One region of the Pseudomonas marincola genome, then DNA from elsewhere that is predicted to be linked to it. Evidence: predicted binding sites of a transcription regulator. Region 1 holds the regulator's gene; the other holds the start of a gene.
What was found. The regulator LexA, encoded in region 1, represses DNA repair genes until DNA is damaged. The targets are predictions, from matches to a motif close to CTGTNTNNNNANACAG.
Positions count from the first base shown of each region.

Region 1 (7,776 bases):
AATCCAAGAGATGCAGTGATTGTCGACTTCGGTCGCACCCCGATGGGGCGCTCCAAGGGCGGCATGCACCGTAACACCCGTGCCGAAACAATGTCGGCGAACCTGATTCGCGGCCTGCTGGACCGTAACACCAAGGTCGATCCGGCTGAAGTCGAAGACGTGATCTGGGGTTGCGTAAACCAGACCCTGGAGCAGGGCTGGAACATCGCGCGCATGGCGTCGCTGATGACCCAGATCCCGCACACCAGCGCCGGCCAGACGGTCAGCCGTCTGTGTGGTTCTTCCATGAGCGCGCTGCACACTGCTGTGCAGGCGATCCAGACCGGTAACGGCGACGTGTTTGTGGTCGGCGGTGTGGAGCACATGGGCCACGTTGGCATGATGCACGGCGTCGATCCAAACCCGCACCTGTCGCTGTACGCGGCAAAAGCCTCGGGCATGATGGGTCTGACTGCTGAAATGCTCGGCAAGATGCACGGCATCACCCGTGAGCAGCAGGATGCATTCGGCGAGCGTTCGCATCGTCTGGCGCACAAAGCGACAGTCGAAGGCAAATTCAAAGACGAAATCATCCCGATGCAGGGTTATGACGAGAACGGCTTCCTGAAAGTGTTCGACTACGACGAGACCATTCGTCCGGAGACCACCCTGGAAAGCCTGGCTACATTGCGTCCGGCGTTCAACCCGAAAGGCGGCACCGTGACTGCGGGTACTTCTTCGCAGATCACTGACGGCGCTTCCTGCATGATCGTGATGTCCGCTCAGCGTGCACAGGATCTGGGTATCCAGCCGATGGCTGTGGTTCGCGCCATGGCTGTTGCGGGTGTTGATCCGGCGATCATGGGTTACGGCCCGGTTCCGTCGACCAAGAAAGCCCTGGCTCGTGCTGGCCTGAGCATCGGTGACATTGATTTCTTTGAACTCAATGAAGCCTTCGCAGCCCAAGCTCTGCCTGTGTTGAAAGACCTGAAAGTGCTCGATCAGATGGAGCAAAAGGTCAACCTGCACGGCGGCGCGATTGCACTGGGTCACCCGTTTGGTTGTTCCGGAGCCCGTATCTCCGGTACCCTGCTCAACGTCATGAAGCAAAATGGCGGCACCTTGGGTGTTGCTACTATGTGCGTGGGCCTCGGTCAGGGTATTACGACTGTCTTCGAACGCGTTTAAGCGTTAGCTGGCATCAAACCGGGGCCAAGTGCCCCGGTTTTTGTTTGTCCGGCGTCAGATTTTTTTCAAGGATTATCACGATGGATTTGCAACCCGGACTGTATCGCCATTATAAAGGCCCCGAGTATCGCGTTATCGGCGTGGCCAGGCATTCTGAAACACAAGAGCAGGTCGTGGTCTATCAAGCCCTGTATGGTGAATACGGGATTTGGGTGCGTCCGCTGGAAATGTTCTGCAGTCACGTTACAGTTGAGGGTGAAAGTGTCCCTCGATTCGCTCTGGTTGAGGCGCATGCGCCACTTTTCGACCGTCCCTGAGTCACTGTCGCGCAATTACTGTGCTTGACCTCGGCTCTATCGCCACTATATATAGCGGTGCCACGTCAGGCGGATGCGCCTTTCAAATTTTTCGAACTTCAGGAATCTTCTGATCCATGGGTAAATCGCTGGTCATCGTGGAATCCCCGGCCAAGGCCAAGACCATCAACAAGTACTTGGGTAACGAGTACGTGGTGAAGTCGAGCATCGGCCATATCCGAGACCTGCCTACCAGTGGTTCGGCTAGTGCGGCTAAAGAGCCCGCCAAACGCGGTAAGGCAGCTTCAGAGGCGCCAGTATTGACGCCCAAGGAAAAAGCCAAGCGTCAGCTGGTGGCGCGCATGGGGGTTGATCCGGAAAACGGCTGGAAAGCCCATTACGAGATCCTTCCAGGCAAAGAAAAGGTCGTCGACGAACTGCGCCGACTCGCTAAAGAAGCCGACACCATCTATCTCGCAACCGACTTGGATCGCGAGGGGGAAGCCATTGCATGGCACCTGCGCGAATCCATTGGTGGTGATGACAGCCGCTACAAGCGGGTGGTGTTCAACGAAATTACCAAGAAAGCCATTCAAGAGGCGTTCTCCAAGCCGGGCGATCTCGACATCAATCGAGTCAATGCCCAGCAGGCACGGCGCTTCCTCGATCGCGTCGTGGGCTACATGGTCTCGCCGCTGTTGTGGGCGAAGATCGCGCGTGGCCTGTCGGCCGGCCGTGTGCAGTCGGTAGCGGTGAAGCTTGTTGTTGAGCGCGAGAAAGAGATTCGCGCTTTTGTCCCGGAAGAGTACTGGGATGTGCACGCTGATCTGGCCACTGGCAACAAGGACACCGTGCGCTTTGAAGTGGCCCGTGAGAATGGCGCTGCCTTCAAGCCGCTCAACGAAGCACAGGCCATGGCCGCCGTTGAGGCGCTCAAGTCGTCCAGCTACAGCATTGCCAAGCGCGAGGACAAACCGACCAGCAGCAAGCCGTCGGCGCCGTTTATTACGTCCACCTTGCAACAGGCTGCCAGTACGCGCCTGGGCTTTGGTGTGAAGAAAACCATGATGATGGCCCAGCGTTTGTACGAAGCGGGTTACATCACTTATATGCGTACCGACTCGACCAACCTGTCGGCCGACGCAGTGAGCATGGTGCGTGACTTTATCGTGGGTGAGTACGGCAAGGAGTACCTGCCAGAAAAGCCTAACGTTTACAGCAGCAAGGAAGGCGCACAAGAGGCGCACGAAGCGATTCGTCCGTCCGACGTCAACACCAAGCCGACTCAGTTGAGCGGCATGGAGCGTGATGCTGAGCGTCTTTACGAATTGATCTGGCGCCAATTCGTGGCCTGCCAGATGCCGCCTGCCAAATACCTGTCGACCACGGTCACCGTGGCTGCAGATCGCTTCGAGCTGCGCGCCAAGGGCCGTATCCTCAAGTTTGACGGTTACACCCGTGCCTTGCCACAAGTCGGCAAGCCTGGCGATGATGGCGTGCTGCCGGACATGGCTGAAGGCGAGGTGCTCAAGCTGCTCAAGCTCGATCCGGCTCAGCACTTCACCAAGCCACCGGCGCGTTACTCTGAAGCCAGCCTGGTTAAAGAGATGGAAAAGCGCGGTATCGGTCGCCCGTCAACTTACGCGGCGATTATTTCGACGATTCAGGACCGTGGCTATGTGGCCATCCACAATCGGCGTTTCTACTCCGAGAAGATGGGCGACATCGTTACCGAGCGCTTGAGCGAAAGCTTCTCCAATCTGATGGACTACGGTTTCACCGCGAGCATGGAAGAGAACCTCGACCATGTGGCGCAGGGTGAACGTCAGTGGAAACACCTGCTCGACGAGTTCTACGGCGACTTCAAGAAGAAGCTTGAAGTGGCAGCCGATGGCGACAGCGGTATGCGTGCCAACTCGCCAACGCTGACTGATATTCCGTGCCGCGAATGTGGCCGTCCGATGATGATTCGCACCGCCTCGACCGGCGTGTTCCTCGGTTGCTCGGGCTACAGCCTGCCGCCGAAAGAGCGCTGCAAGTCGACCATCAACCTGGTCCCAGGCGATGAAATTGCTGCGGACGATGAGGGCGAGTCGGAATCGTTGCTGTTGCTCAGCAAGCATCGCTGCAAGATTTGCGACACGGCGATGGATGCCTACCTGCTCGACGAAACCCGCAAGCTGCACATTTGCGGCAATAACCCGGATTGTGCGGGTTATGAAATCGAGATGGGGCAGTATCGCATCAAGGGCTACGAAGGCCCGAGCCTTGAGTGCGACAAGTGCGGCAGCGAGATGCAGTTGAAGACCGGTCGTTTTGGCAAGTTCTTCGGTTGCACCAACGCGGAATGCAAGAACACCCGCAAGTTGCTGCGCAGCGGTGAGCCGGCGCCACCCAAGATGGATCCGGTCAAAATGCCGGAACTCAAGTGCGAGAAGGTTAACGACACGTACATTCTGCGTGACGGCGCTTCCGGGCTGTTCCTGGCCGCAAGCCAGTTCCCGAAGAACCGTGAAACACGTGCGCCGCTGGTCGCTGAGTTGATCCCGCATAAAGACGAGATCGACCCGAAATACCACTTCTTGCTCGACGCACCAAAGAAAGACCCGGAAGGGCGTCTGTCTGTAGTGCGCTACAGCCGCAAGACCAAAGAGCAATATGTCCAGACCGAAGTCGACGGCAAGCCGACTGGCTGGAAAGCGTTCTTTGATGGCGGCAAGTGGAAAGTCGAAGACAAGAAACGCTGATCAATAACGCGCGCCAGTTCGTCGCTGGCGCGCGTATATTGAACTGATCCGCAGTGGAGGGCGCCAACATGGCGAGCGAACTTTACACCCGCACCAATCAAAAAATCTTCTATGCCGGGCTCTCGCTGGAGTCGTTGCGCAAGGCCGAGGCTGGCCAGGCGATCAATTCTCCGGCGTTGATTCAGGCTGAGCGTGAATCGGCTCTGTTTCACTTGTACGGCGCGCTGCTTGGGCTGTGCCATGAAGTGGCAGGTTTCTACCGGCTGCCACAAAGCAATGCGCCGCGCGCCGAAATTCTGCTCGATAAAGCCTTGCTTGAAGCAGCGCCGAGCCCTGAGTTTGCAGAGCTGGTTGAGCTTGCCGGGCAATCTGAAACCTGGCTGGCACAACTACTAAAAGCCTATGCCGATCTCTTTGTGCCGCAACAAACGGTCAGCAAGGCTAAAGTAGACCCGACTACGCCGCTAATCACTTCGGTGACACTTGAAGAAGAGCCGGTCGAGTTGAGCAGTGCCGAGCTTGAGGTGTGGCGTCAGGAATTGAAGTCGTTGGCACGACGCTTTCGCGAGTCGCTGACTGAGTGGTAAACAGCGATTTGATCGGCGGGCTAGGGTGAGTCTCGGTCGCCTGTTACAATAATTGGCTAACTTGGAGATTCATACTTATGCCTACCTCGTTTCTGGAAATCGTTGAACTACCTGACGGCCGCATTGCTCTGCGTCGCGCAGAGGATGAAGAGTCGCTGGTAGTGCTCGATTTCTCTGAGGAAGCCAAGACCTTTCTGCAGGGCCAGCACGTAGAAGTGGCCAAGGCCATGCTCAATGTGGGCGTGCAGATGGCCGGTCATCTTGCTGAAAACGACTTTCAGCACGATGAAGGTCCGCGCGTACTGCACTGATTTAATCGGCAGAGTACACACAAAAAAGAGCAGCCTCAGGGCTGCTCTTTTTTGTTGCGGCAATGATTAAGCGGGTTCAGCCAAGGCTGATATTCAGGCTCTGCGCGGCGCCTTCTTTGGCGGCGGCTTCAAGCAACAGACGGGCTTTACGTTCCAGCGGATGTAGCCAGCTGATCACGGTATGGCTGCGGCCCAGACGCAGTGTTTCCTGAGCCAGCTGCAAGGGCGTCTGCTTGCTGCGCGGGTGCAGCAGCAAGATGCGCTCGCGATTGAGGCCAGCGTCGCGTAGCCACGCTTGGGTGAGGCTTGCTGGTGGCGCAATCAGTGTCAGCCAGCGTTGCTCGTTGTTTTCGCTCAGTTCTCGCAGCATTGGGGCGAGCAGGTTCAGGCAGGATCCAGCGGCTCCGCGTAGGGAAATTTCACTGAATGCTTCTGGTGTTTCCACTCGCTCGATGTGCGCAGGTGCTTCAGGCACCAGAGCAGGAGCTGGGAGAAACGCATCAAACAGTGGCAATTGTGTGCGGTTGTGCGACTGTGGAAACTGCATGAGAACTCCTCTAGCGGCGTATAACGCCGACGCTCAATCCTTCGATAACCAATTCTTGTTGTTCAAGGTCGACTTCAATTGGCTGGAACTCAGGGTTCTCAGCAATCAGCCAAACGGTATTGCCCTGGCGCTTGTAGCGCTTAACGGTGACTTCATCGCCGATCCGGGCGACCACGACCTGGCCGTTGCGGGCCTCACGCGTGGTGTGAACGGCTAGAAGATCACCGTCCAGAATGCCGATGTCCTTCATACTGGTGCCATGCACGCGCAGCAGATAATCGGCGCGCGGATGAAAGAACGCCGGGTTGATCTTGCAGGATTCTTCGATGTGCTGTTGTGCCAGAATAGGCTCGCCCGCAGCGACCCGGCCAATGACTGGCAGGCCGTCTTCTTCATTGGGTTCAAAACCCGGAATACGGATGCCGCGAGAAGCGCCCGGCGTCATTTCGATGGCCCCTTTACGGGCCAGTGCCTTAAGGTGTTCTTCGGCGGCGTTGGGCGACTTGAAACCGAGCGCCTGAGCGATTTCTGCCCGGGTAGGCGGGAAGCCGTTGTCTTCGATGCAGCGCTTGATGAACTCAAGGATCTCGGATTGGCGTGGCGTCAGCTTAATCATTTCTGGGCTCTGTCTTTTTATACAGTGACTGGGATTATATACAGTAGATCGAGCTTGGCAATAATCCTTTTTCACTGTTGCCATGACGTCGCCCGAAATCAGTGTTACTTGCAGGTTGTGTGAAGCGTCTCGTTATTATCGGTGTGGACTTTGCTATAAAGCTTGTTATTCACTTATGTGATGATTGAAGTTGTAGCTTGACAAGCTGTTCATCTAATACGTATGTTTCAAACAAGTGTTTGTCAGGTATTCGTTTATGGCACAGTCAGAAACCGTAGAGCGCATTCTCGATGCGGCCGAGCAACTGTTCGCCGAGAAGGGTTTTGCCGAAACGTCTTTGCGATTGATCACCAGCAAGGCTGGAGTCAATCTGGCGGCGGTTAACTATCATTTCGGCTCGAAGAAAGCCTTGATTCAGGCTGTGTTCTCACGCTTCCTCGGTCCTTTCTGTGTCAGCCTTGAGCGTGAGCTTGACCGACGTCAGGCCACACCGGGCTACAAGGCTACCCTTGAAGAGTTGCTCGAGTTGTTGGTCGAGCAGGCGCTGGCCGTAAAGCCGCGCAGTGGTAATGACCTGTCAATCTTCATGCGCTTGCTTGGCTTGGCATTCAGCCAGAGTCAGGGCCACTTGCGTAAGTACCTTGAAGAAGTCTACGGCAAGGTTTTCCGTCGCTACATGCTCCTGGTTCATGATGCTGCGCCACGCATTCCGCCGCTTGAGCTGTTCTGGCGCGTGCACTTCATGCTCGGCGCCGCCGCGTTCAGCATGTCCGGTATCAAGGCTTTGCGCGCTATGTCGGAAACCGATTTCGGGGTTAATACGTCGCTCGAGCAGGTCATGCGCCTGATGGTGCCTTTCCTCGCTGCCGGCATGCGTTCGGAAACCGGCGTGTCTGATCCTGCATTGGCGGCCGCGCAACTGATTCCCCGTGCCAAAGGCTCAAGCGCAACCGCCAAGGTTTAAGCGCTCACGGGTGGGCGCGCTGGCTTTGTTCCGCTAAGCTAGCGCGCATGTCTACTGTTAACTTTCTACATATCTCTCTGGCTGATCAGACGCTCTACGGTTTTTCCGATGAAGCGCTGGTTGTACGCTTGCCTGTGTCCACTGCCCTGAATGGTGCTGGCGAACTCAACGGCTCCGGTTGCACGCCGCGTGGCCTGCATGTGGTGCGCGCCAAAATCGGCGCAGGCCTGCCGGAAGGTGCCGTGTTGCGTGGCCGCCGCTGGACCTCCGAGGTCTGGTCTGCAGCGCTCGCCGAGCAGTTCCCGGGGCGCGACTGGATTCTCAGCCGCATTCTCTGGTTGAGCGGCTGTGAGCCCGGGCGTAATCGTTTGGGCAAGGTGGATACCTTTCGTCGTTATATCTATTTGCATGGCACGCCGCCCACTGAACCCATGGGTGTTGCGTTGTCTCATGGCTGCATCCGGCTGCGTAATCCCGACTTGATCGGTCTGTATGACAGGGTCTCGGTCGGTTGCCGCGTTTTGATCGATGAGGCGCCGTG
Region 1 is NZ_LR215729.2:2,902,447-2,910,222, reverse strand. Features, by position in the region: gene fadA (acetyl-CoA C-acyltransferase FadA) at 1-1,167, shown strand, start outside; gene PMYSY11_RS13555 (DUF1653 domain-containing protein) at 1,248-1,484, shown strand; gene topA (type I DNA topoisomerase) at 1,601-4,210, shown strand; gene PMYSY11_RS13545 (DUF6586 family protein) at 4,279-4,797, shown strand; gene PMYSY11_RS13540 (hypothetical protein) at 4,875-5,108, shown strand; gene sulA (SOS-induced cell division inhibitor SulA) at 5,185-5,655, opposite strand; gene lexA (transcriptional repressor LexA) at 5,666-6,271, opposite strand; gene PMYSY11_RS13525 (TetR/AcrR family transcriptional regulator) at 6,528-7,235, shown strand; gene PMYSY11_RS13520 (L,D-transpeptidase) at 7,283-7,776, shown strand, end outside.

Region 2 (7,776 bases), 970 kb from region 1:
TTTGCTCGATCTCTTCATCGGACAGACCCGAGTTGGCCTTGATCACGATGGACTGAGTCTTGCCAGTGGCCTTGTCTTTAGCGCCTACGTGCAGGATGCCGTTAGCATCGATATCGAAGGTCACTTCGATCTGCGGAACACCACGCGGAGCTGGCGGAATCTCAGCCAGATCGAACTTGCCCAGCGACTTGTTCTGCGAAGCTTGCTTACGCTCGCCCTGCAGCACGTGAATGGTCACGGCATTCTGGTTGTCATCAGCGGTCGAGAACACTTGCGACTTCTTGGTCGGAATCGTGGTGTTCTTCTCGATCAGCGCAGTCATCACGCCGCCCATGGTTTCGATACCCAGGGTCAGAGGCGATACGTCGAGCAGCAGTACGTCTTTAACGTCACCAGCCAACACCGCACCCTGAATGGCCGCGCCCATGGCAACAGCTTCGTCCGGGTTAACGTCTTTACGGGCTTCTTTGCCGAAGAAATCGGTTACCAGCTTCTGCACCAGCGGCATACGAGTCTGGCCACCGACCAGAATCACGTCGTTGATCGAGCTCACATCAACACCGGCGTCTTTCAACGCGATGCGGCAAGGTTCGATGGTGCGCTGAACCAGGTCTTCAACCAGCGCTTCAAGCTTGGAGCGCGAAATTTTCACGTTCAAGTGCTTAGGACCGGACGCATCTGCAGTGATGTACGGCAGGTTAACGTCAGTCTGCTGGCTCGAAGACAGCTCGATTTTGGCTTTCTCAGCAGCTTCTTTCAGACGCTGCATTGCCAGCGGGTCACCCTTAAGGTTCATGCCGGTTTCTTTCTTGAATTCGTCGACGAGGTAGTCGATCAGACGAATGTCAAAGTCTTCACCGCCGAGGAAGGTGTCACCGTTGGTTGCCAACACTTCAAACTGGTGCTCGCCATCAACTTCAGCAATTTCGATAACCGAAACGTCGAACGTACCGCCACCCAGGTCATAAACGATGACAGTGTGGTCGCCCTTGGCCTTGTCCATACCGTAAGCCAGAGCAGCTGCGGTTGGCTCGTTGATGATGCGCTTAACGTCCAGGCCCGCAATACGGCCGGCGTCTTTAGTCGCCTGACGCTGGCTGTCGTTGAAGTACGCAGGAACAGTGATCACCGCTTCAGTGACCGCTTCGCCCAGATAGTCTTCGGCCGTTTTCTTCATCTTTTTCAAGATTTCAGCCGAGATCTGTGGCGGGGCCATTTTCTGGCCGTTTACTTCAACCCAGGCGTCCGCATTGTCAGCTTTGACAATTTTGTACGGCACCATCTGGATGTCTTTCTGAACCACTTCTTCTTCGAAACGACGACCGATCAGACGCTTAACCGCGTACAGGGTGTTGTGCGGATTGGTCACAGCTTGACGCTTGGCCGACTGACCTACCAGGATCTCACCGTCATTTGCATAAGCAATGATCGATGGCGTGGTACGTGCGCCTTCGGCGTTTTCGATAACTTTGGCTTTACCGTTTTCAAGAACGGAGACGCAGGAGTTGGTAGTCCCCAGGTCAATACCGATAATTTTACCCATGTTTGCTCTCCCGAAACTTTGATTATTCCGCCGCTGGTTCTAGCTCAGCAGCGGTAGCTCTAATACGCTTGACTGTTAAATGGGGGCTTGAGGAAATATTTCAAGCCTGCTCATCAATAGAAGGTGAAGCCGGTGCCGGTGCCTTGCTGACCACGACCATGGCCGGGCGCAGCAGACGACCGTGCAACAGGTAACCCTTCTGGAAAACTTGCAACACGCTGTTCGGCTCGACCAGGCTGCTTTCCTGCATGGCCATTGCCTGATGATGCTCAGGGTTGAATGGCTCGCCTTGCGGGTCGACAGCAACCAACTGGTAACGCGCCAACGTGTCCTGGAACAGCTTGAGGGTCAGTTGCATGCCTTCACGAACCGCTTTGATCGATTCATCTTCGGCGCTGGTCATCTCAAGGCCACGCTCCAGGCTGTCCACAACGGGCAACAGGTCGTTGGCGAATTTTTCCAGGGCAAACTTGTGCGCCTTCTCGACATCCTGATCGGCGCGGCGACGCACGTTTTGTAAATCAGCAGCTACGCGCAGCGATTGATCCTGCGCAGCGGCCAACTGCTCTTCCAGCGCTTCTACGCGAGCAGCCAGGTCATCACCCGAGGCAGCGTCCGGCGCTACTTGTTCCTCGAGATCTTGCGTATTCAGGGTCTGTTCGTCAGCCATGCGTTCCTCCTGTCAATAACTGGCGTGGTGTCGATAACTCACGCGTCTGCCGTCTATATGGGGGCTATTTGTGTGGCTTCAAGGCCTTAATACGCGCAAACGACCAACTGCACACAATCTCATCCCAAGGTAATTGCAAGGCACAAATAAACTACTGTATAAATAACCAGACCTAATTTCTGGGAGGCCACGCCATGCTGGTGCACCTGTCCGTACATAACTACGCAATCGTTGAGCATCTTGATCTTGAGCTGGACGGCGGCATGAGCGTCATCAGCGGCGAAACCGGCGCGGGCAAGTCGATCATGCTCGACGCGCTGGGCCTGACGCTGGGCGATCGTGCAGACAGCGGCGTGGTGCGCCCCGGCGCAGACAAAGCGGACATTCTCGCCAGCTTCGACATCAGCGACATCAGCGAGGCCAAGGCCTGGCTGGCGGAGCGTGACCTGCAACAGGACGGCCCGTGCATTTTGCGCCGAGTGATAACCGCCGAAGGGCGCTCACGCGGCTACATCAACGGCACGCCCTGCCCGCTCGGGGATTTAAAAGCCCTTGGCGAATTGCTGATTGATATCCACAGCCAGCATGAACACCAATCCCTGCTCAAGGCCGAAACCCATCGCCGCCTGCTCGACGAGTTCGCCGGCTGCCAGGATCTGGCGCGCCAAGTGCAACTGGCCGCGCAACGCTGGAAGCAAACCCGCAGCGAACTGACCCGCATCGCCAACATCGGCGACGAACAACGCGCGCGTCACCAACTGCTCAGCTATCAGCTCGAAGAGCTCGATAACCTGGGGCTTGGCCAAAACGAACTGGAACAGCTCGAGCAGGAACACAAGAACCTGACCAATGCCGAGAGCCTGCTCAGCGCTTGCCGTCAGGTAATCGACTTTTGCAGCGAAAGCGACTCTGGCAACGTGCTATCTGCACTCACCGCCAGTCTCAATCGCCTGGGCAGCTTCAAAGGCCAACCCGGCGCACTGACTGAAGCCGCCAACATGCTTGGCAGCGCGCAGATTCAGGTGGAAGAAGCCGTCGGTGAGCTTAATCGCTTCCTCGACCACTTCGACGCAGACCCCGAGCGCCTGCAAATACTCGAAGAACGCCTCGATGCCATCTACACACTGGCACGTAAGCACCGCACTCAGCCGCAGGAACTTGAAGCCCTGCAACAGCAACTGTTTGAAGAACTCGAAAGCCTGAATGCCGATGATCAGGCTGTTGAGCGCCTGACCGAAGAGCTGGCCTCGTATGAGCGTCACTATCAGGAAAAGGCGCTGGAGCTGAGCAATCGCCGGGCGGAGTCGGCCAATAAGCTGGCAGTCGCGGCAGAAGCGGAGATGCAAACGCTGGGTATGCCAGGCGGGCGATTCAGCATCACCCTGCAAGCCAACCAGCTGGATGAACCCCATCCAAACGGTATGGAGCACGTCGAGTTTCTGGTCAGCGCCAACCCCGGCCAGCCGATGAAGGCGTTAGCCAAAGTAGCCTCAGGCGGCGAACTGTCGCGTATCAGCCTGGCGATTCAGGTGATTACCGCGCAAACATCGCGCGTGCCAACGCTGGTATTTGACGAAGTAGACGTGGGCATTGGCGGCCCGACGGCCGAAGTGGTCGGGCAACTGCTGCGCCGCCTAGGCGAACGCGGCCAAGTGTTAACAGTTACCCACTTGCCCCAGGTTGCGGCGCAGGGCCATCACCATTTATTCGTGCACAAGGCACGCGGCAGCGACGCCACACGCACCGCCGTAAGCAACCTGAGTGAAGCCCAGCGCGTAGAAGAAATCGCCCGCATGCTCGGCGGCGTCGACCTCACCGAAGAGTCTCTGGCACATGCAAGGCAGATGGTCAGCAGCGCGCAAGCGTAAACCGCGCACGACCGATCGGCCGCAATGTCGGAAGCCGCTTCGCGGATTCCAACCTCCAACTCATGCCTGCTGCGCCAACCGGAGGATGGAACCCCCAACGGGGTTTCCGTCATAACAATTTCAAGCCGGGCCGCGAATCGGCTGTTCCGCCAGCATTGGCGCCGTCGATTGCGCGGCCTGAGGCTGAACAACCAAACCGCGCACGATCATTGCGCCGTCATGTCGGAAGCCGCTGCGCGGATTCCAACCTCCAACTCATGCCTGTCGCACCAACCGGCGAACCTCCGACTTATGCCTGCTGCGCCAAACGGAGGATGGAACCCCCAACGGGGTTTCCGTCATAACAATTTCAAGCCGGACCACGAACTGGCAGTTCCGCCAGCATTGGCGGTGTCGATTGCGCGGCTTGGCGCTGAAAAACCGAACCGCGCACGATCATTAGGCCGCCATGTCGGAAGCCGCTGCACGGATTCCAACCTCCAGCTTATACCTGTCGCACCAACCGGCGGATTCCAACCTCCAGCTCATGCCTGTCGCACCATCGGAGGATGGAACCCCCAAAGGGGTTTCCGTCATAACAATTTCAAGCCGGGCCGCGAATCGGCTGTTCCGCCAGCATTGGCGCCGTCGATTGCGCGGCCTGAGGCTGAACAACCAAACCGCGCACGATCATTACGCCGTCATGTCGGAAGCCGCTTCGCGGATTCCAACCTCCAACTCATGCCTGTCGCACCAACCGGCGGATTCCAACCTCCGCCTGATGCCTATCGCACCATCGGAGGATGGAACCCCCAACGGGGTTTCCGTCATGGCGATTTCGAGCCGGACCGCGAACGGGTTACAACGAGCGGGCGATGATCTCTTTCATAATTTCGTTGGTGCCGGCGTAAATGCGCTGCACACGTGCATCCGCCCAGGCGCGGGCGACTGGGTATTCCCACATGAAGCCGTAGCCGCCGTGCAGCTGCACGCACTCATCAAGCACCTTGCACTGCAAATCGGTGCCCCAGTATTTCAGCATCGCGGCGGTTGGCACATCGAGCTTGCCGTTGAGGTGCAATTCCAGACAGCGATCGACAAACACCTGCCCGACCTGAATCTCGGTTGCCATTTCAGCAAGCTTGAAGCGCGTGTTCTGGAAGTCAGAGATTGCCTTGCCGAATGCCTTGCGGTCACGCGTGTATTCAAGCGTCCAGCCGAGCGCAGCCTGCGCCGAGGCGATTGCGCCAATACCAACGGTCAGACGCTCTTGCGGCAACTCCTGCATCAGGTAGGCGAAGCCCATACCGGCCTGCCCCAGCAAATTCTCTTTCGGTACACGCACATCCTGGAAAAACAGCTCGGAGGTGTCTTGCGCCTTCATGCCGACCTTTTCCAGACGCTGCCCCTTGGTGAACCCGGGCGTGCTGGCCTCGACCAAAAACAGACTGGTGCCTTTAGCGCCTGCTTTCGGGTCGGTCTTGGCGACCACAATCACCAGATCTGCCAGGTAGCCGTTGGTGATGAAGGTCTTCGAGCCGTTGATGATGTAGTCATCGCCATCCAGCACCGCGGTGGTCTTCACGCCCTGCAAATCCGAACCCGCGCCTGGCTCGGTCATGGCAATTGCCGTGACCATTTCACCCGTTACCATTTTTGGCAGGTACTTCTGCTTAAGCGCCTCGGAGCCGTAATGCAGGATGTACGGCGCAACGATATCCGAATGCAGGGAAAAGCCGATGCCGGTCAGTCCTAGCTTACCGATTTCCTCGATCACCACCGTGCTGTAGAGAAAATCGGCGCCGATGCCGCCGTATTCTTCCGGAATATGCGAGCAAAGCATGCCCGCCTCGCCCGCCTTGTTCCACAGGGCGCGGTCAATAAAGCCGTCTTTCTCCCACTGTGCATGGAAAGGCACGGCGTCCTGCTCAAGGAATTTGCGAACGCTATCGCGGAATAATTCGTGGTCTGAGCTAAAAATTGTTCTTGGAATCATCGCTATCACCTTGACCGTTGAATGGAAGAAAAAACAAAACAGGCAGCGACTGTAGGCTAGAGCTGAGGCTAACGCACTGGACACATGCGCCAAAAAATAGGACGATCCAGCCGCACTCTGACCACTTTACCCCAGAGAAGTGCTTCACGCGCCCCGCGCCAAACACCAAGAATAAAAACCATGAGTTTGATCCAGACTACACCGCTAAAACGAGTCTGCATTCTGGCAACCGAAGGCGTTTTTGCCTCGACCCTGATGCAAGCCAAGGATTTTTTCCACATGGCCAGCTTGCGCTACGGCAAGCAACTTGGCCTGGGTTTCACCGCCGCGTTCGAGATCTCGCTGGTCTCACCGGACGCTCAACCGGTAAAAAGCTTCAGCAATGTGATGATCACCAGTGAGGCAGGTTTGGGTGATGCCGAACTCATCATTCTGCCGGCCTTTTGGGATGATTTTGATGCGCTGAAAAAGCGCTACCCGCAGATTCTCGACTGGCTGCGCCAGCAACATGCCAAAGGCAGCCTGATCTGCGGTGAAGCCACCGGCGTATTCTGGATGGCGGAAGCCGGCTTGCTGGACGGTAAGGAAGCGACCACTTACTGGCGTTTTTTCAGCGAATTCAAGCAGCGCTTCCCGAAAGTTCTGCTCAATCAGGACAAGCACCTGTCCGATGCCGATAACCTGTTTTGCGCAGGCGGCGTCACCTCAGCGAGCGACCTTTACATCTACCTGATTGAGCGCTTCTGCGGCCCCAGCGTCGCCCAAGGCGTTGCCCGCGATATTCTGTTCGAACTGCAGCGCAGTTACAGCCCTGGCCGTATCGGCTTTGGCGGCCAGAAACAGCATCACGATGTCATCATCCTGCAAATTCAGCAGTGGCTTGAGGAGCACTTTGCCGAGAAGTTTCGCTTCGAGGATGTTGCCCGCGAGCATGGCATGAGCATTCGTAACTTCATGCGCCGGTTTCAGGGCGCCACTGGCGACAAACCACTGCACTATCTACAGCGCCTGCGTATTGAAACGGCCAAGGGCCTGCTCAGCGCCACGCGCAAGAGCATCAAGACCATCAGCTACGAAGTCGGCTATGACGATGCGAGCTTTTTTGCGCGCTTGTTCCGCCAGCACACCGAGTTGTCACCTAACCAGTACCGTCGCCAGTTTCAGCACAAGGACGGGCCGGCATAATCGCAGCCACTGCAAAGACCATCCGCTGAACAATAAAAAAGGCTGCCATTGGCAGCCTTTTCAGCAATCGCGAACAGCTTAGGGCTTGTGCGCCCGCGCCAGGAACTCGTGCGATTGCATCTCCAGCAAACGGCTCAGGGTGCGCTGGAACTCAAAGGTCAAACGGCCGCCGGTATATAGGTCTTTCAGCTCAACTTCGGCCGAGATGATCAGTTTGACGTTGCGGTCGTAAAATTCATCAACCAGGTTGATAAAACGCCGCGCCATGTCGTCTTTGGCCACGCCCATCTGCTCGACGTTAGCCAGCAACACCGCGTGGAAGATCTTGCCCAGCTCAATGTAGTCATTCTGGCTGCGCGGGCCGTCGCACAATTCGCGGAACTCGAACCAGGCAACGTCTTCACAGACCCGAACCGCCTTGATTTCGCGATTCTCAATCATGATCGCTTCGCCTTCGACTGCATGCGTGCAATCCGGCAGCAAGCTGCTGAAACTACGGTGCAAGCTGGCCTCTGCTTCGGCATCCAGCGGCCAA
Region 2 is NZ_LR215729.2:3,873,367-3,881,142, forward strand. Features, by position in the region: gene dnaK (molecular chaperone DnaK) at 1-1,543, opposite strand, end outside; gene grpE (nucleotide exchange factor GrpE) at 1,644-2,213, opposite strand; gene recN (DNA repair protein RecN) at 2,408-4,081, shown strand; gene PMYSY11_RS17905 (acyl-CoA dehydrogenase family protein) at 4,920-6,065, opposite strand; gene PMYSY11_RS17910 (GlxA family transcriptional regulator) at 6,237-7,241, shown strand; gene zapE (cell division protein ZapE) at 7,320-7,776, opposite strand, start outside.
Region 2: a site for LexA is predicted at 2,368-2,383, ahead of recN (DNA repair protein RecN). Genes of this name have one in related genera too.